3 regions of the Streptomyces sp. NPDC015139 genome follow, and region 2 is predicted to be linked to each of the others. Evidence: predicted binding sites of a transcription regulator. Region 2 holds the regulator's gene; each other region holds the start of a gene.

Region 1 (10,192 bases), on a different contig from region 2:
GCCTACAGCGAGAAGAACGTCCTCGCCTTCTCCCGCGAGTACGGGCTGCTGCCGGTCACCAGCTCCGCCTCCGACACCATGAGCGCGTCGGACAAGGCCACCGACAAGGCGCTGCGCCCCTTCCTCGCCCAGCTGCCCACCTCCGAGCTGTACCCCGTCGGCAAGACGTCCTGGGCGGCGGTCAGCGCCTCCGTGAAGAAGGACATCGGCCAGGCGGTCGCCCCGGGCGGCAGCCCCTCCGGCGTCCTCACCCGCCTCCAGACGGCGGCCACGGCGGCCGACAGCAGCGACGCCGGCTGAGCCCGCTGTCGGTACCCGGCGCTACCGTGGCCGGCATGGAACTGGGCCACCGCGAACAAGCCATCCTCGCGCTGGAGCGCCGCGGGTTCACCGGCCCCGGCGCGAAGGAACGGGCGATACGCGAGGAGCTGGACCTGTCGCCCGTGCGCTACTACCAGCTGCTCAACGCCCTGCTCGACGACGAGCGGGCCCTGGCCCACGACCCGGTGACGGTCAACCGGCTGCGCCGGGTGCGGGAGGCCCGCCGGTCCGAGCGCTGAGGAGTGGACCCGGCGTTCCGCGGATAGTGTCGCCGTATGGGCACCCATACGACGGACTCACCCGACCCGACCCACGGCACGGCCCCCCTGCCGACCCCGGCCACCCAGGCCGGCCGGGACGGCCTGGCCGCCCTCCTGGCCGATCCCCGCAGCGCGGTGGTCGGACTCGACTTCGACGGCACCCTGGCCCCGATCGTCGCCGACCCCGAGCAGGCCCGCGCCCATCCCGAGGCGGTGTCCGCGATCGCCGCCCTCGCCCCCAAGGTGGCCTCCGTGGCCGTCATCACCGGCCGCCCCGCGGGCGTCGCCGTCCGGTACGGCGGCTTCGCCGGCGTGCCCGGCCTGGAGCACCTCACCGTCCTCGGCCACTACGGCGCCGAACGCTGGGACGCGGTCACCGGCACGGTCACCGCGCCCGCCCCGCACCCCGGGGTGGCGGCGGTCCGCGCGGAGCTGCCCGGCGTGCTGGAACGGGTCGGCGCCTGGCAGGGCACCTGGATCGAGGAGAAGGGCCGGGCGGTCGCCGTCCACACCCGCCGCGCCCAGGACCCGCAGGCCGCCTTCGAGGCCCTGCGGGAGCCGCTCACCGACCTCGCCACCCGGCACGGCCTGATCGTGGAACCCGGCCGGATGGTGCTGGAGCTGCGCCCGCCCGGCATGGACAAGGGCGTCGCGCTCGCCGAGTACGTCCGGGCGACCGGCGCCGGGTCGGTCGTCTACGCCGGCGACGACCTGGGCGACCTGCCCGCGTACGCGGCCGTGGACAAGCTCCGCTCCGACGGCGTCCCCGGCCTCCTGGTGTGCAGCGGCAGCGCCGAGGTCACGGAACTCGCCGAACGGGCCGACCTGGTGGTGGACGGCCCGGAGGGCGTCGTGGCACTGCTGCGGGGGATCGCCGCTCAGCTGGACTGATCGTCCAGGGCGTGCAACTGGTCCAGGAACCACCGCGCCGGCGGAAGCGCGGTCGCGGCGGCGGCCAGCCGCTTCGACCGCTCCGCCCGCTCCTCGCGCGGCAGGCTCAGCGCCTCGTGCAGCGCGTCCGCCGTGCCCGTGACGTCGTACGGGTTCACCACGATCGCGTCCTCGCCCAGCTCCTCGTACGCCCCCGCCTCGCGTGACAGCACCAGCGCGCAGCCCTCGTCGGACAGCAGCGGGATCTCCTTGGCGACCAGGTTCATACCGTCCCTGATGGGGTTGACCAGCGCCACGTCGGCGAGTCGGTAGGCGGCCAGCGAGCGCGCGAAGTCGTCCTTCACGTGCAGCTCGACCGGGGTCCAGCCGGGCGTGCCGTAGCGCGCGTTGATGTCCTCGGCCACCCGCTGCACCTCGGCCGTGTAGTCCCGGTACACGGCGAGGTCCTGCCGGGAGGGATAGGCGAACGCCACGTGGACGACCTTCTCGCGCCACTCGGGGTGGTCGTCGAGCAGCTGCCGGTACGCCAGCAGGCCGCGCACGATGTTCTTGGACAGCTCGGTGCGGTCCACGCGGACGATGGTCCGGCGTCCCTCGCCGATCTCCTGGCGCAGCGCCGCCATCCGCTCGGCCACGTCCGGCTCGTGGGCCCGCTTGCGCAGGAAGTCGCCGTCCGCGCCGAGCCCGTGCACGCCGATCCGCGTGCCCGAGGGGATGCCGGGCCCGAGCACCGCGTGACAGCAGTCCTTGAACGCGTCGGCCCAGCGCTGCGTGAGGAACGCCGCCCGGTCCGCGCCCAGGATGCCACTCAGCAGCTCGGCCGCGATGTCGTCGGGCAGCAGGCGGAAGTAGTCCGGCGGGGCCCACGGGGTGTGCGAGAAATGGCCGATGCGCAGGTCGGGACGGAGCCGGCGGAGCATCCGGGGGGCGAGGGCCAGGTGGTAGTCCTGGATCAGCACCGCCGCGCCGTCGGCCGCCTCCTCGGCCAGCGCCTCGGCGAACGCCCGGTTGTACGCCTCGTAGGCCGCCCACTGCCGCCGGAAAGAGGCGTCGAAGACCGGCTCCAGCGGGGTCTGGTAGAGCATGTGGTGGACGAACCAGAGCACCGAGTTGGCGATGCCGTTGTAGGCGTCCGCGTGCACCTGGGCGTCGATGTCGAGCATCCGCACCCGCTGGCCGCCGGTGTCCTCGGTGGGCAGGAGTCCGCCGTCCGCGCGGCGTACGGCCTCCCGGTCGCCGTCGCCGAGCGCGGCGCACACCCACACCGCGTTCGTGTCCGGCCCGATGGCCGACAGCCCGGAGACCAGCCCGCCGCCGCCGCGCCTGGCGCGCAGCGACCCGCCCGAGTCGTCGTCCACCGTGTACGAAACCGGGCCGCGATTGGACGCGACCAGCACCTCAGCGCCGTGCGTGGAAGCCATACGCCTCAACCTAGCCCGGCCCGGAAACGCTCAAACGTACGCTCCGCCCCGGAAGGGGGCCGTATACGGCCGTTCTTCCGGCGTGCCCGCACGGCCGGCCCCGCTCAGGCCACCCGGCGTGCCGTGTACTCGGCGACCTCCACCATCGGGGGCCGTTCCTCGGTGTCCACCGAATAGGTGCGCGGCTGGAAACCGTCCTCGCCCCGCTCGAACTGGGTCAGGGAGGGCCGCACCAGGTGCCCCCGGGCCAGCCGGAGCTGGGCGGTGCGGTAGATGGCGGCGGCCATGCGGCCCAGTGCCTGGCCGTCCTGGTGGCGGTGCTTGCGCACCCCGACGTCCACCTGGGCCAGCGCGTCCAGACCCACCAGGTGCAGGGCGTCCACCAGCATCCCCAGCTCCACGCCGTAGCCGACGGGGAACGGCAGCCGCTCCAGCAGCGAGCGGCGGGCCGCGTACTCGCCGCCGAGCGGCTGCACGAAGCCCGCCAGCTGCGGCCAGTGCATGTTCAGCAGCGGGCGGGCCATCAGCTCGGTGACCCGGCCGCCCTGCCCGGCGGCGCCCCCGAGCGGGCGGTCGTACATGCCCTTGACGAGATCCACCCCGGGGTCGGTGAGCAGCGGGCCGACGATCCCGGAGACGAAGTCGGAGGAGAACTCGCGCAGGTCCGCGTCGATGAAGCAGAGGATGTCCCCGCCGGTCACCAGCAGCGAGCGCCACAGCACCTCGCCCTTGCCGGGGACGGCCGGCAGGCGGGGCAGGATGTCGTCGCGGTGGACGACCCGGGCGCCCGCCGCCGCGGCGACCTCGGAGGTGCGGTCGGTGGAGCCGGAGTCGACCACGACGATCTCGTCGACGAGCGGTACCTGCTCGACGAGGTCGTGACGGATCACCGCGACGATGTCGCCGACCGTCTCCTCCTCGTCGAGCGCGGGCAGCACGACGCTGACCGTCTGACCCGTCCGCTGCTTGGCGGCCAGGATCCGGTGGAGCGGGCGGTCGGCCACGGACCAGGAGCGGGTGGCCAGCCAGCGCTCGACTTCTTCCAGCACGGTCTGCGGCTCCTCACGTTGTCTCGCGCTTCGGACGACTATCTCAACTGTCCTGGCCTTCGGTTACAGTCTTGAGCAACGCCGATGACCATCGCATGTCGGGGGTCACCGGCGTCGACAACCACATACCGCTCATCCAGAGGGGCAGAGGGAAACGGCCCGATGAAGCCCCGGCAACCCTCCAGTCGGTACTCGTAGATCAGTTCTGATCGTCTCCGCGAGGCTCCCGGCTAGGGAAGGTGCCAAATCCGTCTCACGGCGAAGTGCGTCGTGAGGAAGATGAGGAGAAAGGGCCTCGCCTCCATGGCTGTGCAGACTGTCGCAAGCACCAGCAATCCCGCCGTCGACCTCGGTCCCGCCGCTGCCCTCAGCTGTCGCGAATGCGGACACCGGGTACCCCTCGGGCCGGTCTTCGCCTGCGAGGAGTGTTTCGGCCCGCTGGAGATCGCCTACGACTTCTCCGCGTACGACACCGAGGAACTGCGCCGGCGCATCGAAGCGGGCCCCGCGAACATCTGGCGTTACGCGCCGCTGCTGCCCGTCCCCGCCGACGTGGCCGACAAGCCGAACCTCAACCCGGGCTGGACGAAGCTCGTCAAGGCCGACAACCTCGCCCGCGAGCTCGGCGTCACCGGCGGCCTGTTCGTGAAGGACGACTCCGGCAACCCGACGCACTCCTTCAAGGACCGGGTCGTCGCCCAGGCCCTGGAGGCCGCCCGCGCGTTCGGCTTCACCACGCTCTCCTGCTCCTCCACGGGCAACCTGGCCGGCGCCGTCGGCGCCGCCGCCGCCCGGGCCGGCTTCCGCTCCTGCGTGTTCATCCCGCACGACCTGGAGCAGGGCAAGGTCGTGATGGCCGCGGTGTACGGCGGTGAGCTCGTCGGCATCGAGGGCAACTACGACGACGTGAACCGCTTCTGCTCCGAGCTGATCGGCGACCCGGCCGGCGAGGGCTGGGGCTTCGTCAACGTCAACCTGCGGCCGTACTACGCGGAGGGCTCCAAGACCCTCGCCTACGAGATCTGCGAGCAGCTCGGCTGGCGCCTCCCGGACCAGATCGTGGTCCCGATCGCCTCGGGCTCCCAGCTCACGAAGATCGACAAGGGTCTCCAGGAGCTGATCAAGCTCGGTCTGGTCGAGGACAGGCCGTACAGGATCTTCGGCGCACAGGCCGAGGGCTGCTCCCCGGTGTCCACCGCCTTCAAGGCCGGCCACGACGTGGTCCGCCCGCAGAAGCCGAACACCATCGCCAAGTCGCTGGCCATCGGCAACCCGGCCGACGGCCCCTACGTCCTCGACATCGCGCGCCGCACCGGCGGCGCCGTGGAGGACGTGACGGACGCCGAGGTCGTCGACGCCATCAAGCTGCTCGCCCGCACCGAGGGCATCTTCGCGGAGACGGCGGGCGGCGTGACCGTCGGCGTCACCCGCAAGCTGCTCAAGGACGGCCTGCTGGACCCGGCGAAGACCACGGTCGTCCTCAACACCGGCGACGGCCTGAAGACCCTCGACGCGGTGGCCGGCACCGGCCTCAGCGCCACCATCCGCCCGACCCTGGACTCCTTCCGAGAGGCTGGCCTCGCATGAGCGTGACCGTTCGCATCCCGACCATCCTGCGCACCTACACCGGCGGCCAGGCCGAGGTCAGCGCCGAGGGGGTGACCCTCGCCGAGGTCATCGAGAGCCTGGAGAAGAACCACACCGGAATCGCCGCCCGGGTGCTGGACGACCAGGGCAGGCTGCGCCGTTTCGTGAACGTCTACGTCAACGACGACGACGTGCGTTTCGAGCAGGGCCTGCAGACGGCCACGCCCGACGGCGCGGGTGTCTCGATCATTCCCGCGGTGGCCGGCGGCTGCTGACCGGATGACCGATCATTACCTTCGGTAACAGCGGTAACGCATTGTTCATCGGATTGCCCCCTCCGTGAGAGAAGCGGAGGGGGCAATTCTGCGTGATTGAGCGCGGTACAGTTGGGGAACACGGTCGTGGCCTTCGGGTCACGAGCCCTGCATTCATGCCGCAGGCCCGACAAGAAGTAGCCAAACTACGCGGGCTTTATGCGGCTTTTGCTCCTTTTATGGGGCCCGACTTGCCCTGAATTCGGGCGAATTCTCGGCAGATTCCGGACCGTCCCCGTCCAGAATTCTCGTCCGATTGACCTGTTGCAGACGGCAGTTGGACAGATACATTCAGCCGCGGTCGACGCGTTCCGGCGCACGCCCCCGTCCCATGGGGGGTGAGGTCTGACCCGGGTCCGCGAAGTGTGGATCTGTGCAAGGGCCAGTAATAGGGGAGTTAGGCATGGCTCAGGGCACCGTCAAGTGGTTCAACGCGGAGAAGGGGTACGGCTTCATCGCGGTCGACGGTGGTGCGGACGTATTCGTCCATTACAGCGCCATTCAGATGGACGGCTACCGCACCCTGGAAGAGGGCCAGCGGGTGGAGTTCGAGATCTCGCAGGGCCAGAAAGGCCCGCAGGCCGACATGGTTCGCCTCAGCGCCTGAACGTTTCTTGCACGAAGGGCCCGCACCTCGCACAGGGTGCGGGCCCTTCGTCATGCCCCGGCCCCGCCGCTCGCGGGTGGCCGACGGGGCGGGTCCCACCCCCGAAGGCGCTTGCACTCGACCATGCCGAGTGCTAATCATTGCGTTAGCACTCTGAAGGTGAGAGTGACAACGAAGGACCGGGTCGGTGAGGCCCGCAGGCCAAGTGGGGCAAGGAACCACGCGGCCGGCGAGCCGTCCGTCGCGGGCGCGGGCGCGGTCCGAAGGAATCACCCCCAGTCCTGGAGGGACCACTTCACATGGCCAAGATCATCGCGTTCGACGAGGAGGCGCGGCGCGGCCTCGAGCGCGGCATGAACCAGCTCGCGGACGCCGTCAAGGTGACGCTCGGCCCCAAGGGCCGCAACGTCGTCCTCGAGAAGAAGTGGGGCGCCCCCACGATCACCAACGATGGTGTCTCCATCGCCAAGGAGATCGAGCTCGAGGACCCGTACGAGAAGATCGGCGCCGAGCTGGTCAAGGAAGTCGCCAAGAAGACGGACGACGTCGCCGGTGACGGTACGACCACCGCGACCGTGCTCGCCCAGGCCCTGGTCAAGGAAGGCCTGCGCAACGTCGCCGCCGGCGCCAACCCGATGGCTCTGAAGCGCGGTATCGAGAAGGCCGTCGAGGCCGTCTCCGCCGCCCTGCTGGAGCAGGCGAAGGACGTCGAGACCAAGGAGCAGATCGCCTCCACCGCGTCCATCTCCGCCGCCGACACCCAGATCGGCGAGCTCATCGCCGAGGCCATGGACAAGGTCGGCAAGGAAGGCGTCATCACCGTCGAGGAGAGCAACACCTTCGGTCTGGAGCTCGAGCTCACCGAGGGCATGCGCTTCGACAAGGGCTACATCTCCGCCTACTTCGCGACCGACATGGAGCGCATGGAGGCGTCGCTCGAGGACCCGTACATCCTCATCGCCAACTCCAAGATCGCCTCGGTCAAGGACCTGCTCCCGCTGCTGGAGAAGGTCATGCAGTCGGGCAAGCCGCTGCTGATCATCGCCGAGGACGTCGAGGGCGAGGCCCTGTCGACCCTGGTCGTCAACAAGATCCGCGGCACCTTCAAGTCCGTCGCCGTCAAGGCCCCGGGCTTCGGCGACCGCCGCAAGGCCATGCTCGGCGACATCGCCATCCTCACGGGCGGCGAGGTCATCTCCGAGGAGGTCGGCCTCAAGCTGGAGAACGCGACCCTGGACCTCCTGGGCCGCGCCCGCAAGGTCGTCATCACCAAGGACGAGACCACCATCGTCGACGGTGCCGGCTCCTCGGAGCAGGTCGGCGGCCGGGTCAACCAGATCCGCGCCGAGATCGAGAACAGCGACTCGGACTACGACCGCGAGAAGCTGCAGGAGCGCCTGGCGAAGCTCGCCGGCGGTGTCGCGGTCATCAAGGCCGGTGCCGCCACCGAGGTGGAGCTCAAGGAGCGCAAGCACCGCATCGAGGACGCCGTCCGCAACGCGAAGGCCGCCGTCGAGGAGGGCATCGTCGCCGGTGGTGGCGTGGCCCTGCTGCAGGCCTCCCAGGTCTTCGAGAAGCTGGAGCTCGAGGGTGACGAGGCGACCGGCGCCAACGCCGTGCGCATCGCCCTGGAGGCCCCGCTCAAGCAGATCGCCGTCAACGCCGGCCTCGAGGGCGGTGTCGTGGTGGAGAAGGTGCGCAACCTGACCCCGGGCCACGGCCTGAACGCCGCGACCGGCGAGTACGTCGACCTGGTCGCCGAGGGCATCATCGACCCGGCGAAGGTGACCCGCTCTGCCCTGCAGAACGCCGCCTCCATCGCCGCGCTGTTCCTCACCACCGAGGCCGTCATCGCCGACAAGCCGGAGAAGGCCGCCGCGCCGGCCGGCGGCGGCATGCCGGGCGGTGACATGGACTTCTGATCCCTCCGGGATCGGTACCAGTCCTTTCGTACGAGGGCGGTACGCCCTGCCACTGGCAGGGGGTACCGCCCTCGGGCGTGTTCCGGATCACGTGCGGGATCGGGGCGGTGGGGAATGTGGGGGAGCGCATAGGCGCTTGCTTAAGATGCTGCAACAATGCGCGCGCACATACCGTTCGGTTAACAACGCACTTCACGAGGAGCCCCCCACGTGACCGTCACCCTGCCCGCCTCCCGCGCGGCCCAGATCCTCTCCCGCCCGATCGCGCTGAACGGCCTCACCGTCCCGAACCGGATCGTGATGGCCCCGATGACCCGCATGTTCTCCCCGGGCGGTGTTCCCGGCGAGGACGTGCGCTCCTACTACGCGCGCCGTGCCGGGGCCGGTGTCGGCCTGATCGTCACCGAGGGCACCTACGTCGGCCACGACTCGGCCGGCCAGAGCGACCGCGTGCCGCGGTTCCACGGTGAGGAGCAGCTCGCCGGCTGGGCCCGCGTCGCCGAGGACGTGCACGCGGCGGGCGGCACGATCGTCCCGCAGCTGTGGCACATCGGCATGGTCCGCAAGCAGGGCGAGCCGCCCTTCGCGGACGCCCCCGCCGTCGGCCCGTCCGGTCTGGTCACCGAGGGCGCCGAGGCCACCGGCCGGGCGATGAGCCGGAAGGACCTGGACGACGTCGTCGCCGCGTTCGCGCAGGCCGCCGCGGACGCCGAGCGCATCGGCTTCGACGGTGTGGAGATCCACGGCGCCCACGGCTACCTCGTCGACCAGTTCCTGTGGGCGGGCACCAACCGCCGCACGGACGCGTACGGCGGCGACCCGGTGGCCCGCACCAGGTTCGGCGCGGAGATCGTCGCCGCGGTCCGCGAGCGGGTGTCCGCCGAGTTCCCGGTCATCTTCCGCTTCTCGCAGTGGAAGCAGCAGGACTACACCGCCCGCCTCGCCGAGACCCCGGAGGAGCTGGACGCGATCCTCGCCCCGCTGGCCGCGGCCGGCGTCGACGCCTTCCACGCGTCCACGCGCCGCTACTGGCTGCCGGAGTTCGAGGGCTCGGACCTGAACCTGGCCGGCTGGACGAAGAAGCTCACCGGCAAGCCGGTCATCACCGTCGGCTCGGTCGGTCTCGACGGCGACTTCATCAACGCCTTCCAGGGCGAGGGCTCCCCGGTCAAGGGCATCGACAACCTCCTGGACCGCCTGGAGGCGGACGAGTTCGACATGGTCGCCGTCGGCCGGGCCCTGCTCCAGGACCCGGAGTGGGCCGCCAAGGTCCTCTCCGACCGCTTCGACGACCTGAAGCCGTACGACGCGGCGGCGCTGAAGACCCTCAGCTGACCGCCCCCGCGGGACCGCCGGCTACAGGTTGCCCATGGGTTCGATGTCGACGCGCACCGGCGTCCCCCACACCCGCAGCACCTCGTAGTCGGTGAACTCGTGCACGAGCCGGTACGCCATGGCGGGCCGGGACCCGCGCCGCTGGGCGGCGAGGTAGGCCTCGGCCTCGCGCCGGTCCCGCCTGGGCGTCCCGCACAGCTGCCACTCCTGGCCGTTCCACAGCTCCGGCAGCCATCGCTGCTGGGGCTGTGGACGCTCGCCGCGCACGCCGTAGCGGGAGGGGGCCTGGGCGGCCGGCTCCTCCGCGCGGGGCCTGCCCTGGTACTCCGAGCGCCGGGCGGCCCGCCGCCGGGTCTCGCAGAGCAGGCAGAGGTCGGGTGCGCTCTCGTCGACCGGTCCCTGCGGATGCTCCGGGCACCGGGTGCTCGGCGCGGCGCCGGTGACGCTCTCCTCGGTGAGGTCGAGCGCCCGGCGCAGATCGTCCT
Region 2 (10,192 bases):
GTCAGCCGCCGGGCGGGGCCCCCGTCGACGGGGGCGACGTGCACCTCGGGGGCGCCGTCCCGGGTGGAGGTCCAGGCGAGGAGGCGCCCGTCCGGTGAGATCCGGGGTCTGGCCACCGGCCTGTTGTCGGCGCTGACCCGCCAGGCGCGGCCACCGTCCAGGGGCGCCAGCCAGACGTCGTCCTCGGCGACGAATGCCACCAAGTCGCCCCGGACATGGGGGAATCGGAGATAGGCGGAGGTTTCCGTGGTTCCCGTCGAAGCACCCTGAGTCACCCCGTCACTGTACGCAGCGGCCGGTGCGCGCCGCTCCCCTTTCGATCACTTGCCCTCGACGGGCCAGCAGGTGGGGTCGCCCTTGCACCACAGGGTCCGGGTGACGGTGACCGTCACGGTCGGCCGCCCCCCTCCGGTGGGCGGGCGGAACGTCGGCCCGGGCGTGGCGTCGCAGTCGCCGAGCCCGTCGACGTGGAAGACCTGTCTGCCGCCGACCCTGGCCGTCAGGTCGCCGCGCACGCAGGCGCCGTCGACGGCCTTGGTGACCTTGCCGGTGACGGTGATCTTCCGCCGGTCCTCGGTCTCGCCCCGGCAGTCGACGGAGACGACGGTGGTCTCGGACGGCGAGGGCGTCCCGGCCGCCGTACCGCCGCCGTCGCCGTAGCTGCCGGTGCAGGTCAGCCAGCTGACGTCCACGTGCTCGTGTTTCAGCCGGGCCGTCGCCGTGGTGTCGGTGGTGTAGGCGACGGTCGCGGTGCTGAGATCGCCCTGGCACGCCACCATGGCGCCGCCGGCCAGCACGGCCAGTCCCGCGACGGCCCACGTCCGCGTCCCGCGCGTCCCGGCCCGGATCCGTCTCGAAGCCCCCATGAAGGGCAGGGTGCCACCGGTGCGGCCGGGACGGAAGGGCGCATACGGCCACTCACCCGTTCGGGGAAGCGGCCCACGCGCCCCCCGGGGCAGGGGACTTCGCCCACCCGACGCCCGGTCAGCCGAGCAGCAGCAGCCACTCCTGGAGTTCGACCAGATTGCCCTCGGGATCCTTGAGGTGAGCCACACGCATCCGGTCGGTCATGGGGGCCGGGCCGTGGATCAGGACGGCGCCCCGGGAGGTGATCTCCGCGCAGTAGGCGTCGAGGTCGTCCACCCGCAGCACGACCAGCGAGCGGTGGCCGGTGACGGTCCCGTTCAGCTCGTCGAGGACCTCGGCCATCATCACCCGGTCCTGCAGGGCGAGCCCGGCGGAGCCGGCGTGCGCGCTGAACTTCTCGTACGGGCCCTCGGTCGCGCCGGACTGCGGCTTCAGGCCGAGGACGTCGGCGTAGAAGCGGTAGCAGGCGGCGAAGTCGGTCACCAGGAGCCGGACTTGGGCGAGTTCCACGATTGTCCCCCAGATGGTGTCAGGACCAGCGGCCGGTGCGGCCCAGCAGGAGGGCCGCGGCGGCGGTGCCGGCGGTGGATGTGCGCAGCACGGTGGGGCCGAGCACGTAGGGCCTGGCGCCCGCCTCCGCGAACAACGCCAACTCCTCGGGGGAGACGCCACCTTCGGGCCCGACGACCAGCATGATCTCACCGGCGGCCGGCAGTTCGGCGGTGGCCAGGCGTTCGTCGCCGCTCTCGTGCAGGACGGCCGCGAAGTCCGCGCCGGCCAGCAGCGCGCCGACCTGCCGGGTCGTCGCCGCGTCCGCGACCTCGGGGAAGCGGACCCGGCGGGACTGCTTGCCGGCCTCCCGGGCCGTGGCCCGCCACTTGCCGAGGGCCTTCAGGCCCCGGTCGCCCTTCCACTGGGTGATGCAGCGGGACGCCTGCCAGGGCACGATCGCGTCGACGCCGACCTCGGTCATGGTCTCCACGGCGAGTTCGCCCCGGTCACCCTTGGGCAGGGCCTGGACGACGGTGATCCGCGGGGCGGCCGGGGGTTCCTCGTGGACGGGCGCCAGGTCGGCGACGACCAGCCGGTCCTTGCCCTCGGCCGCCTTGACGACGCCCTCGGCCCAGTGGCCGCACCCGTCGGTGAGGACCACGTCCTCGCCCGGCCGCAGCCGCTTCACCGACACCGCGTGCCGGCCCTCGGGGCCGTCGAGCACGAACTCCGGGCCGACCCCCTCGAGTCGGTCCACCACGAAGACGGGTGCGGTCATCGCCGCTCACCTCCGGTTCCGGGCAGGTTCGACAACGCTGTCCTGGCCTCGGCGAGTTCGGCGGCCAGCACCTCCACCAGCCGCCCGGCGGGCAGCTCCCGGGCCAGCCGGTGGCCCTGGCCCGCCCACAGCGCCATGCCCTGCGCGTCCGCGGCCTTGGCGGCGGCCTTGCGCAGCGGGGCGGTGAGGTGGTGGATCTCGGGGTAGGCGGCGGGGGCGTAGGGGCCGTGCTCGCGTACGAAGCGGTTGACCAGTCCGCGCGCGGGCCGGCCGGAGAAGGCGCGGGTCAGTTCGGTGCGCGCGAACAGCGGGTCGGTGAGTGCCTGCTTGTGCGGCGCGGGGGCGCCCGACTCGGGGGTGGCGAGGAAGGCGGTGCCGAGCTGGGCCGCGTCGGCGCCCGCCGCGAGGACGGCGGCTATCTGGCCGCCGCGCATGATGCCGCCCGCGGCGACGACCGGGATGCGCACGGCCTCACGGATCTGCGCGATCAGCGACAGCAGCCCGATGCCGGACCCGTCGTTCTCCGGGATGTCCCGGTGGGTGCCCTGGTGGCCGCCCGCCTCGACGCCCTGTGCGATCACCGCGTCCGCCCCGGCTCGTTCGACCGCGCGGGCCTCCTCGGCGGTGGTGGCGGTGACCAGGGTGAGGGTGCCGGCCCGGCGCAGCGCGTCGAGCGCCTCACGGCTCGGCACGCCGAAGTGGAAGGACACCACCGGCACCGGGTTGTCCAGGAGCACGGCGAGCTTGACCTCGTAGCCGTCGTCCCGTCCGCTGTCCGGGTCGCCCAGCTCGGTCTCGTACCAGGCGGCCTCCCCGGCCAGCTGGTGGGCGTAGACCTCCACGGCGCCGGACTCGGCGTACTCGGACTGGGGCATGAACACGTTCACGCCGAAGGGGCGGCTCGTGAGCCCCCGCAGCTGCTTGATCTCCTGGTACATGCCGTCGGCCGTCTTGTACCCGGCGGCGAGGAACCCGAGGCCGCCGGCCTCGGATACGGCAGCGGCGAGCTGCGGGACGGAACCGCCGCCCGCCATGGGGGCCTGCACGATCGGGTGGGGGAAGAGATCGGTCAGCGCGGAGGACATGAGCGCATGTTGTCACGTCCCCCGAACAAGTCCGAATCCGGGCTTCCCGCGGCATAGGCCACCGGCATAGGGGCGCCGGAGCACCCCGTACGGCCCGCCTCGGCGCCCGTCGAAGGCGTCCTTCGACCGCGAGAACAGCCCCTGCCGGCCCGGGCCGGCCGCGCCTGCCCGGGGGTCACCCCCCGGGCTTCCGGCCACTCCCGCGGCGCACGGCGTCAGCGCCCGTTGAAGGCGTCCTTCAACCGGGAGAACAACCCCTGCTGACCCGGCTGGAACTGGCCCGTGGGGCGTTCCTCGCCGCGGAGCTTGGCCAGCTCCCGCAGGAGCCGTTCCTGCTCGGGGTCGAGCTTGGTCGGGGTCGTGACCTCGACGTGCACGATCAGGTCGCCCCGGCCGCCGCCGCGCAGATGCGTGACGCCCCGGTTGTGCAGCGGGATCGACTGGCCGGACTGGGTGCCGGGCCGGATGTCGACCTCCTCCATGCCGTCCAGGGTCTCCAGCGGCACCTTGGTGCCGAGGGCCGCCGCGGTCATCGGGATCGTGACCGTGCAGTGCAGGTCGTCGCCGCGCCGCTGGAACGTCGAGTGCGGCAGCTCGTGGATCTCGACGTACAGGTCACCGGCCGGACCGCCGCCCGGGCCGACCTCGCCCTCGCCCGCGAGCTGGATGCGGGTGCCGTTGTCGACACCGGCCGGGATCTTGACGGTCAGCGTGCGGCGCGAGCGGACCCTGCCGTCACCGGCGCACTCCGGGCACGGGGTCGGCACGACCGTGCCGAAGCCCTGGCACTGGGGGCAGGGACGGGAGGTCATGACCTGGCCCAGGAAGGACCGGGTGACCTGGGAGACCTCGCCCCGGCCGCGGCACATGTCACACGTCTGGGCGGACGTGCCGGGGGCCGCGCCCTCGCCGTTGCAGGTGTTGCAGACGACCGCGGTGTCGACCTGGATGTCCTTGGTCGTGCCGAAGGCCGCCTCGTCCAGCTCGACGTCGATCCGGATCATCGCGTCCTGGCCGCGCCGGGTGCGCGAGCGCGGCCCGCGCTGCGACGCCGTACCGAAGAACGCGTCCATGATGTCCGAGAAGTTGCCGAAGCCGCCGGCCCCGAAGCCGCCCGCACCCGCGCCGCCCGACTGGGAGAGCGGGTCGCCGCCGAGGTCGTAGACCTGCTTCTTCTGCGGGTCCGACAGCACCTCGTAGGCGGCGTTGATCTCCTTGAACCGCTCCTGGGTCTTCGGATCCGGGTTGACGTCCGGGTGCAGCTCGCGCGCGAGCCGACGGAACGCCTTCTTGATCTCATCCTGCGACGCGTCGCGGCGCACGCCGAGAACGGCGTAGTAGTCCGTGGCCACTTACGACTCCGCCAGGATCTGTCCGACGTACCGTGCCACTGCGCGTACCGCTCCCATCGTTCCCGGGTAGTCCATGCGGGTCGGTCCGACCACGCCGAGCTTGGCAACCGCCTCGCCGCCCGAACCGTAGCCGACCGACACGACGGACGTGGAGTTGAGTCCTTCATGGGCGTTCTCGTGGCCGATGCGCACGGTCACGCCGGGGTCCTTCGCCTCGCCCAGGAGCTTGAGGAGCACGACCTGCTCCTCCAGTGCCTCCAGGACGGGCCGGATCACGAGGGGGAAGTCGTGCCCGAAGCGGGTGAGATTGGCGGTACCGCCGATCATCAACCGCTCCTCGTTCTCCTCGACCAGTGTCTCCAGAAGGGTGGAGAGCACCGTGGAGACCGTACCGCGATCGTCGACGTCGAAGCCCTCCGGGAGGTCCTCGACCAGTCGCGGCACGTCCGTGAACCGGCGGCCGGCGACCCGGCTGTTCAGCCGCGCCCGCAGATCCGCCAGTGAGGCCTCGCCGAACGGCGCCGGGCAGTCGACCATCCGCTGCTCGACCCGGCCGGTGTCCGTGATCAGCACGAGCATCACGCGCGCGGGGGCGAGCGAGAGCAGCTCCACGTGCCGGACGGTGGACCGGGTCAGCGAGGGGTACTGCACGACCGCGACCTGCCGGGTCAGCTGCGCCAGCAGCCGCACCGTCCGCGCGACGACGTCGTCGAGGTCGACGGCGCCCTCCAGGAAGTTCTGGATCGCCCGCCGCTCGGGCCCGGTCATCGGCTTCACGCCCGCGAGCTTGTCCACGAACAGCCGGTAGCCCTTGTCGGTGGGGATGCGCCCGGCACTGGTGTGCGGCTGCGCGATGTACCCCTCGTCCTCCAGGGCCGCCATGTCGTTGCGGACGGTGGCCGGGGAGACGCCGAGGCTGTGCCGCTCGGTGAGCGCCTTGGAACCCACCGGCTCCTCGGTGCCCACGTAGTCCTGGACGATGGCGCGCAGCACCTGAAGCCTGCGTTCACTCAGCATTCGCGCGCACCTCCTGCACGTCGTCCCCTCGGCCCTTCGGGTCGTCCGCCTGGCACTCTTCCCGTGCGAGTGCCAGCATTCCCCGGCCCAGTGTACGGCCGTGGGGTACTGACCGGGCAAGGTCGGTCCGGTCCGTACCGGCTCGTGACGTTAGCGTCGCGGTATGACGGTGACTTGGGAAGACCTGGGATGGGAACGACTGGCCGCCGGTGTCGGACGGTGCCGGCTGCCCGGCTGGGACTGCACGGTGGGCCTGGTGCTGAGCGGGAGCACGGCGCTGATGGTGGACGCCGGTTCCAGCCTCGCCGAGGGGGCGCGGCTGCGCTCCGCGGCCCAGGAGCTGTCCGGCGGACGTGTGACCCATCTCGCGCTCACCCATCCCCACTTCGACCACGTCTTCGGGGCGGCCGCGTTCGCCGGGGCCGGGGTGTACGCGGCGGTCGGCGTCGACGCGGTGTTCACCCACGAGCGCGAGGAGCTGCGCCTGGACGCGGTCCGCAACGGTCTGGCGGTGGCGGACGCGGACGAGGCGGTCGACGCGCTGGCCCCGCCCCGGCACCTGGTCTCCGGCGAGTGGACCCTGGACCTCGGCGAGGGCCGGCAGGCGCTGCTGGCCAACGTGGGCCCCGGGCACACCGCGCACGACCTGGCGGTCCTGGTCCCGGCGAGCGTGTCCGGCGGGCCGGAGGTGGTGTTCTGCGGCGATCTGGTCGAGGAGTCCGGCGAGCCCCAGGCGGGCCCGGACGCCGTCACCTCGCGCTGGCCGGCCGCGCTCGACCGGCTGCTGGCGCTCGGCGGCGAGGACGCGCTGTACGTGCCCGGTCACGGAGCGGTGGTCGACGCGGGCTTCGTACGACGTCAACGCGACGCCCTGGCCACGCGATTCGGCGTGTCGTGAGCACCCGCCCACGGCTTCTCCTATCGTCATCCGAATGCGCCAGTACTCGACCGACCTGACCCCGCCGTGGAAGAAGCCGAAGCCGGCTCCGGAGGTCGCGGCCGACCCCGGCCTGGTGGTCGAGGAGGCCGGTACCGGGTTCTGCGGGGCGGTGATCCGCTGCGAGGCCGGCACGGTGACCCTGGAGGACCGCTTCGGCAAGCACCGGGTGTTCCCGCTGGAGCCGCGCGGCTTCCTGCTGGACGGCGGGGTGGTCACCCTGGTGCGGCCCGCCGCGGGCCCGGTACGGCCCACCCGCACCGCCTCCGGCTCGGTCGCCGTGCCCGGCGCACGCGCGCGCGTGGCCCGCGCCGGCCGTATCTACGTCGAGGGCCGGCACGACGCCGAGCTGGTCGAGCGGGTCTGGGGCGACGACCTGCGCATCGAGGGCGTGGTCGTGGAGTACCTGGAGGGCGTCGACGACCTGCCGTCGATCGTGGCCGAGTTCGCGCCGGGCCCGGACGCGCGGCTGGGCGTGCTCGTGGACCACCTGGTGCCGGGCACGAAGGAGTGGCGCATCGCCGAGTCGGTGACGAGCGGACACGCGCTGGTGGTCGGCCACCCGTACATCGACATCTGGCAGGCGGTGAAGCCGTCGTCCCTGGGGATCGCGGCCTGGCCGACGGTACCGCGCGGCCAGGACTGGAAGACGGGCGTGTGCCGGGCCCTGGGCTGGCCGGAGAACACGGGCGCGGCCTGGCAGTCGATCCTGTCCCGGGTGCGGTCCTACAAGGACCTGGAGCCTGAGCTGCTGGGCCGCGTGGAGGAACTGATCGACTTCGTCACGGCGCCGGAGTGACGGCCGGCGGGCTCAGTCGACCAGGTCCCGCACCACCGCGTCGGCCAGCAGCCGCCCGCGCAGCGTGAGCACCGCGCGCCCCTCGTCGTACGGCCCCGCCTCGAGCAGGCCGTCCGACAGGGCGCGGCGGGAGGCCGCGAGGCCCGCCTCCTTCAGCAGGTCCAGCGGCGCGCCCTCGCTGAGCCTCAGCTCCAGCAGGATCCGCTCGACCCGGCGGTCCTCGTCCGACAGCACCTCACGCCCGGCGCCCGGCGACCGCCCCGACGCGAGCGCCGCCGCGTACGCGCCCGGGTGCTTCACGTTCCACCAGCGCACTCCGCCGACGTGGCTGTGGGCGCCCGGGCCCGCGCCCCACCAGTCGGCGCCCCGCCAGTACAGCTCGTTGTGCAGGCACCGGCCCGCCCGCGAGGTCGCCCAGTTGGAGACCTCGTACCACCCGAAGCCCGCCGCCGACAGGGTCTCGTCCGCGATCAGGTAGCGGTCGGCGTGGGCGTCGTCGTCCGTCATCGGGATCTCGCCCCGGCGGATGCGCCGGGCGAGCTGGGTGCCCTCCTCGACGATGAGCGCGTACGCGCTGACGTGGTCCGGTCCGGCACCGATCGCGGCGTCCAGCGAGGCCCGCCAGTCGTCGTCGCTCTCCCCCGGGGTGCCGTAGATCAGGTCGAGGTTGACGTGCTCGAAGCCCGCCGCCCGTGCCTCGGCGACGCAGCGCTCGGGGCGGCCCGGGGTGTGGGTCCGGTCGAGGATCCGCAGTACGTGCTGCCGCGCGCTCTGCATGCCGAAGGAGACGCGGTTGAAGCCGCCCTCGCGGAGGGTGGCCAGGTACGCGGGGTCCACCGACTCCGGGTTGGCCTCCGTGGTGATCTCCGCGTCCGGCGCCAGGCCGAACTCGGTGCGGACGGCGGCCAGCATGCGGACCAGGTCGCCGGCGGCCAGCAGCGTGGGCGTGCCGCCGCCGACGAAGACCGTGCGGACCTCGCGCGGGTCGTCGCCGAGGACCTTCCGGGCGAGGCGGATCTCGTCGATCAGGGTGTCCGCGTAGTTGTCGCGGGAGGCGAGCACACCGCCGGTGCCCCGCAGCTCGGTCGCGGTGTAGGTGTTGAAGTCGCAGTAGCCGCAGCGGGTCGCGCAGTACGGGACGTGCAGATAGAACCCGAGGGGCCGCTCGGCGGCGCCGGCGAGCGCGGGTGCGGGCAGCGCGCCGTCGTCGGGGACGGGCTCGCCGTCGGGGAGTGCGGAAGGCATGCCTTCCATTGAACAGCACCGCGGGCGTCACTCCGCCTGGAGCACCAGCAGGGCCAGATCGTCCTCGGGGAGGCCGCCGCCGAAGTCGTGGACCAGGTGGCGGATCCTTTCCGCGATCAGGTCGGCGCCGAGCCCGGCGCAGCCGGACAGGGCACGGGCGAGGCCGTCGTCGTCGTCGAACTGGCGGGAGCCGGAGCGGCGCTCGGTCACCCCGTCGGTGACGCACAGCAGACTGTCGCCGGGCCGCAGGTCGACGGTGTCGCTGGTGTACGTCTCGTCCTCGACCACGCCGAGCAGGGTCTGCGGCCGGGCGACGGAGCGCACGCCGCCGTCCGGGCCGAGGACGAGCGGCAGCGGGTGCCCGGCGGAGGCGAGGGTGCAGCGGACCCCGCCCTCGTGCGGTGTCAGTTCGCCGTAGAGCAGGGACAGGAAGCGGGTCTGCGGGCCGTCGCCGGGCACCACGGGCCGGCCGCCGGCGGCGACCAGGGCGCGGGCCGCGGCGTCGGCGGCCTCGGTGGCGTCGTCGAGGAGGAGCTGGTTGAGGCGGTCGAGGACGTCGGCGACGCGGTAGCCCTCGCGGGCCAGGAGCCGGAGCCAGGGGCGGGCGAGACCGATCACCACGGCGGCCTCGGGGCCCTTGCCCTGGACGTCGCCGACGGCGAAGCACCAGCGGCCGTCGCCGGCCGGGAAGAGGTCGTAGAAGTCCCCGCTCGGGCCGCCCTTGTCGCACGGCTCGTACACGAGCGCGCTGCGCACACCGGGGATCTCGGCGACCGCGCCGGGCAGCAGGCCGCGCTGGAGGACGGCGCTGATCGTGGCCTGGCGGGCGTACTGGCGGGCCGCGCCGACGGCGAGGGCGACCCGCCTGCTCAGGTCCTCCACGAGCCCGGTGACCTCGTCGGGGAACCGGGCCGGTCCGCAGCGGCCGATGACCAGCGTGCCGAGCGGCCGGCCGCCCGCGATCAGCCGGTACGCGAGCGCCGTGCCGTCGGCGCCCCGCGGGCCGAGCGCGACACCGGGCCAGGGGTAGGGCTCCGGGCCGGAGCGCAGCCCGTCCCGGGGGCACGGCGGATCCTTCTCCAGGACGCACCGCAGCTCTTCGATGCGGGCCTCGCTGGCGTGCCAGACCCGTGCCGGGCCGCCGCCGGTGCCGCCGCGCACGGAGGCCTCGTCCTCCAGCCAGATCGCGCACCAGTCGGCGAGCCGGGGCACGATCAGCTGGCCGGTGAGGGCGGCGACCAGGTTCTCGTCCAGCTGTCCGGCGAGCAGATCGGAGGCCTCGGCGAGGAAGGACAGCGCGCCCCGGCCGAGCCAGTCCCGGTCGCCGCCGGTGCGGGGCGGCCCCGGGGCGAGGTCCTCGGCGACGTCCAGGGCCGGGCCGGACGCGGGGCCGTCCGTCGCCTCGCTGCCGCCGGGGGGAAGCCGCGCCCAGACCGTCTTGGCGCCCTTGCGGTAGGTGACGCCCCAGGACTCGGCGAGGGTGGCGACCAGCCGCAGCCCGCGGCCGTGCTCGGCGGCGTCGTGGGGCACCTCCCGGCCGAGGGGGTCGCGCGGGGCGCGGGAGGGGTGCCGGTCGCGCACCTCCACGACGAACGCGCCGGTCTCCTCCAGCCGCCAGTC
Region 3 (10,192 bases), 490 kb from region 2:
CGGCTTCGACTTCACGTTCACGGTCGAGGACCAGCTCACCCAGGGGGACCGGGTGTGCAGCCGGTGGACGTGGAACGGCATCCAGAAGGGCGAGTTCCTGGGCCTGCCGAACACCGGCCGGGAGGTGTCCATGACGGGGACGACCGTCTTCCGGTTCGACGGCACGGGCAGGATCCGCGAGGGCTGGTGGCAGTACGACCGGCTGGGTCTGATGGAGCAGCTGGGGGCGCTGGACGCGCTGGAGAACTAGCCGCGCACGGCGAGGGCCCGGCACCCCGAGGGGTGCCGGGCCCTGCTGTCCCGTTCCTGACGTGCGTCAGTGGGCGTGGCCGTGCGAGTGGCCGTGGCCGGCGGCCTCCGGCTCCTCTTCCTTCTTCTCGACGACCAGGGTCTCGGTCGTGAGCAGCAGGGAGGCGATGGAGGCGGCGTTCTCCAGGGCGGAGCGGGTGACCTTCACCGGGTCGATGACGCCGGCCTTGATCAGGTCGCCGTACTCGCCGGTGGCGGCGTTGTAGCCCTGTCCCTTGTCCAGGTCCTTGACCTTGGACACGATGACGTAGCCCTCCTGGCCGGCGTTCTCACCGATCCAGCGCAGCGGCTCGACGACGGCGTTGCGGACCACGGAGACACCGGTGGCCTCGTCGCCGGTCTTGTCGAGGTTGCCCTCGAGGACCTTGGAGGCGTGGACCAGGGCGGAGCCACCACCGGAGACGATGCCCTCCTCGACCGCGGCGCGGGTCGCGGAGATGGCGTCCTCCAGACGGTGCTTCTTCTCCTTCAGCTCCACCTCGGTGGCGGCGCCGACCTTGATCACGCACACGCCGCCGGCCAGCTTCGCGAGGCGCTCCTGGAGCTTCTCGCGGTCCCAGTCGGAGTCCGTGGACTCGATCTCGGCCTTGATCTGGGCGACGCGGCCCTCGACGTCCGCCTTGTTGCCGGCGCCGTCGACGATCGTGGTGTCGTCCTTGGTGACGGTGACGCGGCGGGCGGAGCCGAGCACGTCGATGCCGACCTGGTCGAGCTTGAGGCCGACCTCCTCGGAGATGACGGTGGCGCCGGTGAGGGTGGCCATGTCCTGCAGCATCGCCTTGCGGCGGTCGCCGAAGCCGGGGGCCTTCACCGCGACGGCGTTGAAGGTGCCGCGGATCTTGTTGACGACCAGGGTCGACAGGGCCTCGCCCTCGACGTCCTCGGCGATGATCAGCAGCGGGCGCGAGGAGTTGGCCTGGATGACCTTCTCCAGCAGCGGCAGCAGGTCGGCGATCGCGCCGATCTTGCCCTGCGTGATCAGGATGTAGGGCTCGTCGAGGACGGCCTCCATGCGCTCCTGGTCCGTCACGAAGTACGGCGACAGGTAACCCTTGTCGAAGGCCATGCCCTCGGTGAAGTCCAGCTCCAGACCGAAGGTGTTGGACTCCTCGACGGTGATGACACCGTCCTTGCCGACCTTGTCCATCGCCTCGGCGATGAGCTCGCCGACCTGCTGGTCCTGGGCGGACAGCGCGGCGACCGCGGCGATGTCGGACTTCTCGTCGATCGGGCGGGCCGTGGCGAGCAGGTCCTCGGAGACGGCGGCGACGGCGGCGTCGATGCCCTTCTTGAGGGCGGCCGGGGAGGCGCCGGCGGCGACGTTGCGCAGGCCCTCGCGGACCAGGGCCTGGGCCAGCACGGTGGCGGTGGTGGTGCCGTCACCAGCGATGTCGTTGGTCTTGGTCGCCACCTCCTTCACCAGCTGCGCGCCGAGGTTCTCGTACGGGTCCTCGATCTCGACCTCACGGGCGATCGTGACACCGTCGTTGGTGATGGTGGGGGCGCCGAACTTCTTGTCGATGACGACGTTGCGGCCCTTGGGGCCGATCGTCACCTTCACCGTGTCGGCCAGCTTGTTGACGCCGCGCTCCAGGGCGCGACGGGCGTCCTCGTCGAACTTCAGGATCTTCGCCATGACAGCGGCAGCCCTCTCGGAAATCTGTGGGTGTAAAAGGCACTGCGCCCCGGGCGCCCGGCTTCTTATGTGGTCGCGGGGGCCAGGGGCGCAGCATCAAGCATCAAAGGTGCTCGAGGTGTCTTACTTCTCGATGATCGCGAGGACGTCGCGAGCCGAGAGGACGAGGAACTCCTCGCCGTTGTACTTCACCTCGGTGCCGCCGTACTTGCTGTACAGGACGACGTCGCCGACCTTGACGTCGAGCGGAAGGCGCTCGCCGTTCTCGAAACGGCCCGGGCCCACGGCGAGGACGGCGCCCTCCTGGGGCTTCTCCTTCGCGGTGTCCGGGATGACCAGGCCAGAGGCGGTGGTCTGCTCGGCGTCGAGCGGCTGGACCACAATGCGGTCCTCGAGCGGCTTGATGGCAACCTTGGAGCTGGTGGTCGTCACGATCCGACCTCCCCCTTCGGAGATCTCACGGGGTTAACTGTCTGAGGTGGCGACCAGGTGGATCCGTCGTCGCGGGTGCCGGACCTGCCCGTCGCGTGTTGGCACTCTCCAGGGGGGAGTGCCAGAGCCGAGACTATGACCGCGATTAGCACTCGGTCAAGCGGAGTGCCAATGCCGTGCGGCGCGTCGGCGGAATCGGGTGCCCGGAGTCCGTGATGCGACCCGGTCTCCGCCCCGCTGTCGCCGGGGGCCGCCCTACAGGTAGTCCTCCAGCCGTCCCACCGTCAGGCCCCGTTGCTGGACCCGGCGCAGGACACGGGTCGTGCGTTCCCTCAGGGTGGGGCCCGTGGACTCGTCCGGGCCGACCAGGATGATGTCGCCGGGGCGGAGCCGGTGGTCGCCGCTCGTGTAGACGAGGTCGGCCGGGGTGAGGGCGGCGCGCCACAGGACGACCGCCGAGATGCCGCAGTCGGCCGCCGCGCGCAGGGTGGTGCGGTCGTACGTGCCGTAGGGCGGGCGGAAGAGACGGGCCCGGACGCCGAGCCGGGCGCTCAGCCGGTGCTGCTGGCCGCAGATCTCGGCGCGCTGGCCCGCGTACGGCTGACCGGCCAGGGCGCGGTGGTCGAGGGTGTGGTTCTGGATGCCGGCGCCGAGCCGGCGCAGCCGCGCGAAGTGGCCGTAGCCGGGGCCCGCGATGCTGTCGGTGAGGAACATGCTCACGGGGAGCCGGAGTTCGCGGACCATGTCGACGAAGCGGGGGTCCTGCTCGGCGCCGTCGTCGTAGGTGAGGAAGACGACCGGGTCGCCCGTGGGGACGCGGTCCAGGACACGTGGCAGGGTGCCGCGCGCGCCGTCCGGGTCCAGCCCGAGGGGCCGGGCGGCGGGGCGGGGCGGGCGGCGCAGGGGCTCGGTCAGGCCCCAGTGGCGGTAGGAGCGGTCGGGGGCGGGGCCGGACGGGCGTACCCCTTGGGCGGCCTTCTTGCCGAGGCGCTCGATGGGGTCGACTGACTGCGCGCAGCCCGTGAGGAGGAGTGCCGCGGCGAGGACCGCGGCCGGGCCCCGCGCCCGCCTCACAGGTAGTCCTCCAGGCGGGCCACCGCGTAGCCCTCGCGCGTGACCTTGTTCAGGAAGCGGCGCATGTCGTCGACCATCGTGCCGTTCCAGTCGTCCCGGCCGCGGAAGTGGGTGAGGACGATGTCGCCGCGGCGCAGCCGCTGGTCGTCCTCGCGGTACTCCCAGTGGTCGACGAAGACCTCCTCGTTCCAGATCGGCGCGTACTTGATGCCACAGGACTTGGCGGCGACCAGGGTGTCCTGGTTGTAGTTGCCGTACGGCGGGCGGAAGACGGTGGGCGCCTTGCCGAACTGCCTCTTCATGATGTCCTGCATGCCGCAGATCTCGTCCCGCTGCTCCTCGTAGGACAGACCCGGCAGGTAGGGGTGGTGCAGCGTGTGGTTGTTGAGGGTGTTGCCGTAGCCCTTCATCGCCCGGAAGTAGGCGTAGTCGTCCTTCACCAGGTAGTTGCTGAGGAAGGCGGTGTACGGGACGCCCAGCTCCCGCATCATGGCGAGGAATTTCGGGTCCTTCTCGGCGCCGTCGTCGATCGTCAGGAAGACGACCTTCTGCCGGGTGGGGACCGTGGTGAAGACCGGGGGCAGGTTCCAGTCCTCCTGGTGGTCCACCTCGAACCCGGCACGGGCGGTGATCCTCGGCTTCTTCGCGGGGGGCGCCGGTGGCGTCAGCGGGGCCCGGTCCAGTCCCCAGCGCCGGGCGGCGGCGGCCAGCCTGGCGTGTTCGGCGGCCTGGCGGGCCTCGGGGCCGAGGGCCTGCGCGGGGGCGCGTTCGGCGGGCGCGGAGCGCCCGGAGTCCGGGCCGGCGCAGCCGGCGAGGAGGGCCGCGGTGGCCAGCGTGGCGGCTCCGCCGCCGAGGAGCAGCCGCCGGAGACGAGTCCGGCTTTTGTCATTTTGTACTACTTCTCGCATGGTGCCGGATCCTCGCAGGACCCCTCCCCGAACCCGGGCCGACACCTCCGCCGGAGGCACAGCATCCACCGACTGGCCCACAATGACCCGGTGAACGACCTCGCCCTCCTCCTCACCCCCGAAGGCCGCGCCCTCCTCGACGAGGTGCGCGACACCGCGCCCGCACAGGAGCTGGCCGTGGCCACCCGGCTGCGCCGCGACCATCCGGCCGAGCTGGTGTCGGCCGCGCTCGGCCAGGCACGGCTGCGGCAGCGGGCGGCGGCCAAGTTCGGCGCCGAGGACGCCGGGCGGATGTTCTTCACGCCCGACGGCGTCGAGCAGTCGACGCGGGCCCGGGTGGCGGCGTACCGGGCACGCCGGTTCGCGGAGCTGGGCGTGACCTCGGTGGCCGACCTGTGCTGCGGGATCGGCGGGGACGCCATCGCGCTGGCGCGGGCGGGGATCCGGGTGCTGGCCGTCGACCGGGACCCGGTGACGGCGGCGGTGGCCCGGGCGAACGCCGACGCGCTCGGTCTCGCCGGCCTGATCGAGGTGCGCGAGGCCGACGTCACGGAGGTGGACACCGCCGGGTACGACGCGGTGTTCGTGGACCCGGCCCGGCGGGGCGGACGCGGCCGCATCTTCGATCCCGAGGCGTACTCGCCGCCGCTGTCCTGGGCGGTCGGCGCGGCGCTCGCGGCCCCCCGGGCGGCTCTCAAGATCGCCCCGGGCATCCCGCACGAGGCCGTGCCGGCCGAGGCCGGGGCGGAGTGGATCTCCGACGGCGGGGACGTGAAGGAGGCCGTGCTGTGGTTCGGCACCGGGGCCGCCGGAACCGTCCGGGCCACGCTCCTGCCCGGCCCGCGCACCCTGCCCGGCCGCGGCCTGCCCGACCCCCAGGTGCGTGCGGTGGGACGGTATCTGTACGAGCCCGACGGCGCCGTGATCCGTGCGCATCTGGTCGCCGAGGTGGCCGAGGAGGTCGGCGGCGGACTCCTCGACGCGACGATCGCCTACGTCACGGCCGACGAACTGCGACCCACCGCGTTCGCCTCGGCCTACGAGATCACCGACCGGCTTCCGTTCAACGTGAAGAGACTGAAGGCCCTGCTGCGGGAGCGGGAGGTCGGCATCCTGACCGTGAAGAAGCGCGGCTCGGCCGTGGAGCCGGAGGAGCTGCGCCGCAAGGTCAGGCCCCAGGGCCCCCACTCGGCCACCGTGTTCCTCACCCGGGTCGCGGGGGCACCGACCATGCTGATCGGCTCCCCCGCCCGGCCCTCGGGCCCCGGCGCGGCGTAGGGCCTCGCTCCCCGCCCCGGGGCGGGCCTCAACCGGTCGGCAGGGACCGGAGCCTGGACTCCAGCAGGGCGCGTTCGCGTCCGTTGCGGGCCAGTTCCGCCGCCCGCAGGAACTCCTCGCGGGCCTCGGCCGTGCGTCCCAGGCGGGCCAGCAGGTCGCCGCGGACGCTGGGCAGCAGGTGGTACTCGCGCAGGGCCGGCTCCGCGGCCAGGGCGTCGACCAGCTTCAGGCCCTCGGCCGGACCGTCGGCCAGGGAGACGGCGACCGCCCGGTTCAGCTCGACCACGGGAGACGGGGCACGGGCCGCCAGCAGGCCGTAGAGGGTGGCGATGGCGCGCCAGTCGGTCTCCTCGTACGTGTACGCGTGCGCGTGACACGCGGCGATCGCCGCCTGGAGGGCGTGGGGGCCGGGGCCACCGCTCGCGGTGGCCCCGGCGCGGGCGAGGGACCGGACGCCGCGGGCGATCAGCATGCGGTTCCAGCGGCGGCGGTTCTGGTCGCGCAGCAGCACCGGTGCGCCGTCGGGACCGGTGCGGGCGGCGGCCCGGGACGCCTGGAACTCCAGCAGCGAGGTCAGCGCGTGCACCTCGGGTTCCCTGGGCATCAGCGCGGACAGCACGCGGGCCAGGCGCAGGGCGTCCTCGCACAGTCCGGGACGCAGCCAGTCGTCGCCGGCGGTGGCCGCGTACCCCTCGTTGAAGATCAGGTAGATGACGTCCAGGACGGATCCGAGACGGGCTTCGCGATCGGGGCCGTACGGCACCTCGAAGGCGACGTTCTTCGTGGCGAGGGTGCGTTTGGCGCGGACGATGCGCTGGGCGGTCGTCGGTTCCGGGACCAGGAAGGCCCGGGCGATCTCCGCCGTCGTCAGGCCGCCCAGCAGGCGCAGGGTGAGCGCGATGCGGGCCTCGGGGGACAGCACCGGGTGGCAGGTGGTGAACACCAGCCGCAGCAGGTCGTCGTCGATGTCGTCCGGGGCGGAGGGTTCCGCGGGCGGCGCCACGGTCTCGAGGTCGCGGCCGATCTCGGCGAGTTTGCGGGCGTAGGTCTCGCGGCGCCGGATCAGGTCGACGGCCCGGTGCCGGGCGGTGGCCATGAGCCAGGCGCCGGGGTTGTCGGGCACGCCGTCGCGCGGCCACCGCTCCAGGGCGGCGACCAGTGCGTCCTGGGCCAGTTCCTCGGCGATGCCGACGTCCCGGACGATCCGGGCGACACCGGCGATCACCCGGGGCGACTCCAGCCGGAAGACGGTCTCGATCGCGTGCACGGTGTCGGTCACCGCGCCGGGCGCCGGGGCGGGTGGCCGCGCGACGGGCGGCTGCGGTGCGGTGGGCTGCGTTTCCACAGCCCACCATGCAACACCCCTGGACGGCGGAACGCCAGGAACGCCTAGCCCTCGGCGATCTCCCGGACCTCGCAGGTCACGGTCCAGAACTCCTCGTGGACCTGGAGGAACCGCTTGGTCCACTCCAGGGCCTCGGCCTTGTCCTTGCACTGCATGAGGGCGTAGCCGCCGACGACCTCCTTGGTCTCGGTGAAGGGGCCGTCGGTGACGGAGATCTTCCCGCCCTCCCAGGTGACCCGGGTGCCCTGGGCGGAGGGGGTGAGACCCGCGGTGTCGAGCATCACGCCGGCCTTGGTGATCTCCTCGATCAGCGCGCCCATGCGCTGCATCAGCTCCTCGCTGGGGCCCTCCGCCGGTGCGGAGTTCTCGTCGATGCGCACGAGCGACAGGAAGCGGGGCATGGTGACTCCTTCGGTGGGGCGGCGGGACCGTTCCCCGCCGCTCACCCATGCGTCGAACGGGAGACGGCCGGATCGACAGGCTCGGCGGAATTTCCCGAAGATTTTTTCCGGCCGATTTCTGCGCAGGTCAGCGCCGTTGTCTAGCGCAGGGACGCCCACAGTTCACCGGCCGCCGGTTCCTTGGCGACCACCCGGTTGGGGTCGGAGGGCGCGGGGAGGACCGGCATCATCACGGTCCTCGTCCGGTCGGCGGTCAGGCCCCGCAGGCTGCGGCCGAGGCTCATCAGCTCGTTCAGGGAGTCGAGGCCGGTGTCGGTGGTCAGGCTCGCGGTGACGGCGTCGGCGACCTGGTACAGCCCGGCCGGGTCGGTGAGCAGGTTCATGGTGGCGATGCGCTCCAGCAGCGCCTTCACCAGCTTCTGCTGCAGGCCTATGCGGCCGAGGTCGCTGCCGTCGCCTATGCCGTGCCGGGTGCGGGCGAGGGCCAGGGCCTGGGTGCCGTCGAGGTGGTGGTCGCCGGCGTCCAGCCGCAGATGACTCTTGTCGTCGTCGATGTCCTGGTCGGTGGTGACGTCGACCCCGCCGAGCGCGTCCACCAGCTTCGCGAAGCCGGCGAAGTCGATCTCGACGTAGTGGTCCATGCGGACGTGCGTGAGCGACTCGACGGTCTTCACGGCGCACACCGGACCGCCCACCGAGTACGCGCTGTTGAACATGGCGCCGTGGGTCACCGCCGTCGAACCGCCGGACGGGAGCGGGCAGGACGGGCGGGTGACGAGGGTGTCGCGCGGGATGCTGACGACGGTGGCCTCCGTACGGCCCGCGTCGATGTGCACGACCATCGCGGTGTCGGACCGGGCGCCACCGCTGTCGCCGCCGCCGAGTGCCTGGTTGGCCTTGCCGCTGCGCGAGTCCGAGCCGAGGACCAGGATGTTCAGGGAGCCGCTCGGCAGCGGGGAGGCGGCGGCCGCGGACGGGGTGACCACCGCCCGTGCGGGCCGGTCGTCGCCGAGCGCGGTGTTGATGTCGACGCTTTTGATGTTGTCGTCGAGATGCCGGTACGCCCAGGTCGTGGCGGCGGCCGCGAGCACCAGCGCGCCTGCCAGGGCGAAGCCGGTGATGCGCAGCGCTCTCCGCCGCCGGCCCACCGGTCCGCCCGTGTCGCCTTGTTCCTCGTGTCGCGTCACGGGCAGGAACGTAAGTCCGAATTATTAGGGGACTGTTAGCAGAAGCCGCCCGAGTCGGCTTTCTAGGGAAATTCTCATCCCGGGAACACCGAGACCTCGTTCCGGGTCCCAACTCCGGCTCCGGCTCCGGCTCCGAAAGTTTCGGCCCCGACCGGCGTCAGCCCGCGGCCGGCGCCGCCGTGCTCGACCGCACCACCAGACGGGTCGCCAGTTCCACCCGGGTCGCGGACCGTTCCTCCCGCTCCCGGCCGAGCTCCAGCACCAGCCGGGCCGCCGCTTCGGCCATCTCGGTCAGCGGCTGCCGGACGGTCGTCAGCGGCGGGCCGACCCAGCGGGAGACCGGCAGATCGTCGAAGCCGACGACGCTGAGGTCCTCGGGGATGCGCATTCCCAGCTCGCGGGCCGCCTCGTACAGGCCGAGCGCCTGGAGGTCGTTGCCCGCGAAGACGGCGGTCGGCCGGTCGGGGCGGCGCAGCAGCTCCAGGCCCAGCCGGTAACCGGCGTCGTGGTGGAAGTCGCCGGTCAGCACGAGCGAGGGGTCGGCGGGCAGCCCGGCCGTGTCCAGGGCGGCCCGGTAGCCGTCCACGCGGGCCCGGCTGCACATCATCCGGGAGGGGCCGCTGATCGCCCCGATCCGGGTGTGGCCGAGGTCCACCAGATGCCGGGTCGCGGCGAGACCGCCCTGCCAGTTGGTGGCGCCGATCGAGGGCACGTCGGGACCCGGGTCGCCGGCCGGGTCCATCACCACGAACGGGATGGACCGGCTGGTCAGCAGCGCCCGCTGGGACTCGTCGAGCCCGGACAGCACGAGCACCACGCCGTGCGGACGGCGGGCGGCGACCTGGTCGGCCCAGGTCCGGCCGGGGGTGAGCCGTCCCGCGGACTCCGACAGCACCACGCTCAGCCCGGCGTCCCGGGCCACGTTCTCCACGCCCCGGATGACCTCCATCGCCCAGGCGCTCTCCAGTTCGTGGAAGACCAGGTCGATCAGCGGGGAACGGGAGGCCTCGGCGCGGCGGCGCCGGTAGCCGTGGGTGCGCAGCAGTTCCTCGACACGCGTGCGGGTCGCGGCGGCGACGTCCGCACGCCCATTGAGCACCTTCGAAACAGTCGGAGCGGACACCCCGGCCGCGCGAGCGATCTCGGCCAGGGTCGCCGTCTGCGTTTCTGCGGACTTCGCGGGCTTCATGGCCGCGATCGTATCCCCGTTGAGCCTCTTGACGAAGGCGTGTGTGCCCCATAGGTTCCCGGAACATTCGAGGCATGACTCGAAACATTCGACGGCAGGGGGCCCCGACCGGCCGCCGGCACGATCCCGACCGTCCGACGGGAGTTCCCTTGACCACCGCTCCTTGGCGCGACCCCGCGCTGCCCGCCGCCGCCCGCGTCGACGACCTGCTCTCGCGGATGACCCTCCAGGAGAAGACCGCCCAGCTGTACGGCGTGTGGGTGGGGGCCGCCACGGACGGCGACGGAGTCGCCCCGCACCAGCGCGAGATGACGGCCGCGTACGACTGGGACGAGCTGATCGCCTCCGGACTCGGCCAGCTGACCCGCTCGTTCGGCACCGCCCCGGTCGAACCGGCCCTCGCCGCTCGGGCCCTGGCCCGGGCCCAGCGGCG

Evidence for each region. The regulator HrcA, encoded in region 2, represses chaperone genes, less so after heat shock. The targets are predictions, from matches to a motif close to TTNGCACTCNGNNNNNCNGAGTGCNAA.
Region 1: the regulator HrcA is predicted to act here: its motif matches at 6,561-6,587, upstream of groL (chaperonin GroEL).
Region 3: the regulator HrcA is predicted to act here: its motif matches at 2,523-2,549, upstream of groES (co-chaperone GroES).

Annotation. Positions count from the first base shown of each region.
Region 1 covers NZ_JBIBUW010000002.1:344,440-354,631, reverse strand. Annotated here, with positions in the region: gene ACF08B_RS06095 (extracellular solute-binding protein) at 1-300, shown strand, start outside; gene ACF08B_RS06090 (DUF3263 domain-containing protein) at 336-560, shown strand; gene otsB (trehalose-phosphatase) at 597-1,472, shown strand; gene ACF08B_RS06080 (trehalose-6-phosphate synthase) at 1,460-2,893, opposite strand; gene ACF08B_RS06075 (glucosyl-3-phosphoglycerate synthase) at 2,998-3,942, opposite strand; SAM riboswitch class I at 4,072-4,228, shown strand; gene thrC (threonine synthase) at 4,246-5,529, shown strand; gene ACF08B_RS06065 (MoaD/ThiS family protein) at 5,526-5,804, shown strand; gene ACF08B_RS06060 (cold-shock protein) at 6,247-6,450, shown strand; gene groL (chaperonin GroEL) at 6,750-8,372, shown strand; gene ACF08B_RS06050 (NADH:flavin oxidoreductase) at 8,583-9,707, shown strand; gene ACF08B_RS06045 (hypothetical protein) at 9,729-10,192, opposite strand, start outside.
Region 2 covers NZ_JBIBUW010000003.1:304,340-314,531, forward strand. Annotated here, with positions in the region: gene ACF08B_RS10140 (S41 family peptidase) at 1-275, opposite strand, end outside; gene ACF08B_RS10145 (hypothetical protein) at 321-866, opposite strand; gene ACF08B_RS10150 (VOC family protein) at 985-1,377, opposite strand; gene ACF08B_RS10155 (16S rRNA (uracil(1498)-N(3))-methyltransferase) at 1,397-2,137, opposite strand; gene ACF08B_RS10160 (nitronate monooxygenase) at 2,134-3,222, opposite strand; gene dnaJ (molecular chaperone DnaJ) at 3,438-4,574, opposite strand; gene hrcA (heat-inducible transcriptional repressor HrcA) at 4,575-5,591, opposite strand; gene ACF08B_RS10175 (MBL fold metallo-hydrolase) at 5,755-6,489, shown strand; gene ACF08B_RS10180 (DUF3097 domain-containing protein) at 6,524-7,327, shown strand; gene hemW (radical SAM family heme chaperone HemW) at 7,340-8,572, opposite strand; gene ACF08B_RS10190 (SpoIIE family protein phosphatase) at 8,600-10,192, opposite strand, start outside.
Region 3 covers NZ_JBIBUW010000003.1:790,166-800,357, forward strand. Annotated here, with positions in the region: gene ACF08B_RS12280 (ester cyclase) at 1-250, shown strand, start outside; gene groL (chaperonin GroEL) at 317-1,945, opposite strand; gene groES (co-chaperone GroES) at 2,069-2,377, opposite strand; gene ACF08B_RS12295 (polysaccharide deacetylase family protein) at 2,633-3,451, opposite strand; gene ACF08B_RS12300 (polysaccharide deacetylase family protein) at 3,448-4,359, opposite strand; gene ACF08B_RS12305 (methyltransferase domain-containing protein) at 4,450-5,637, shown strand; gene ACF08B_RS12310 (RNA polymerase sigma factor) at 5,666-6,916, opposite strand; gene ACF08B_RS12315 (YciI family protein) at 7,027-7,383, opposite strand; gene ACF08B_RS12320 (LCP family protein) at 7,524-8,531, opposite strand; gene ACF08B_RS12325 (LacI family DNA-binding transcriptional regulator) at 8,728-9,759, opposite strand; gene ACF08B_RS12330 (glycoside hydrolase family 3 N-terminal domain-containing protein) at 9,909-10,192, shown strand, end outside.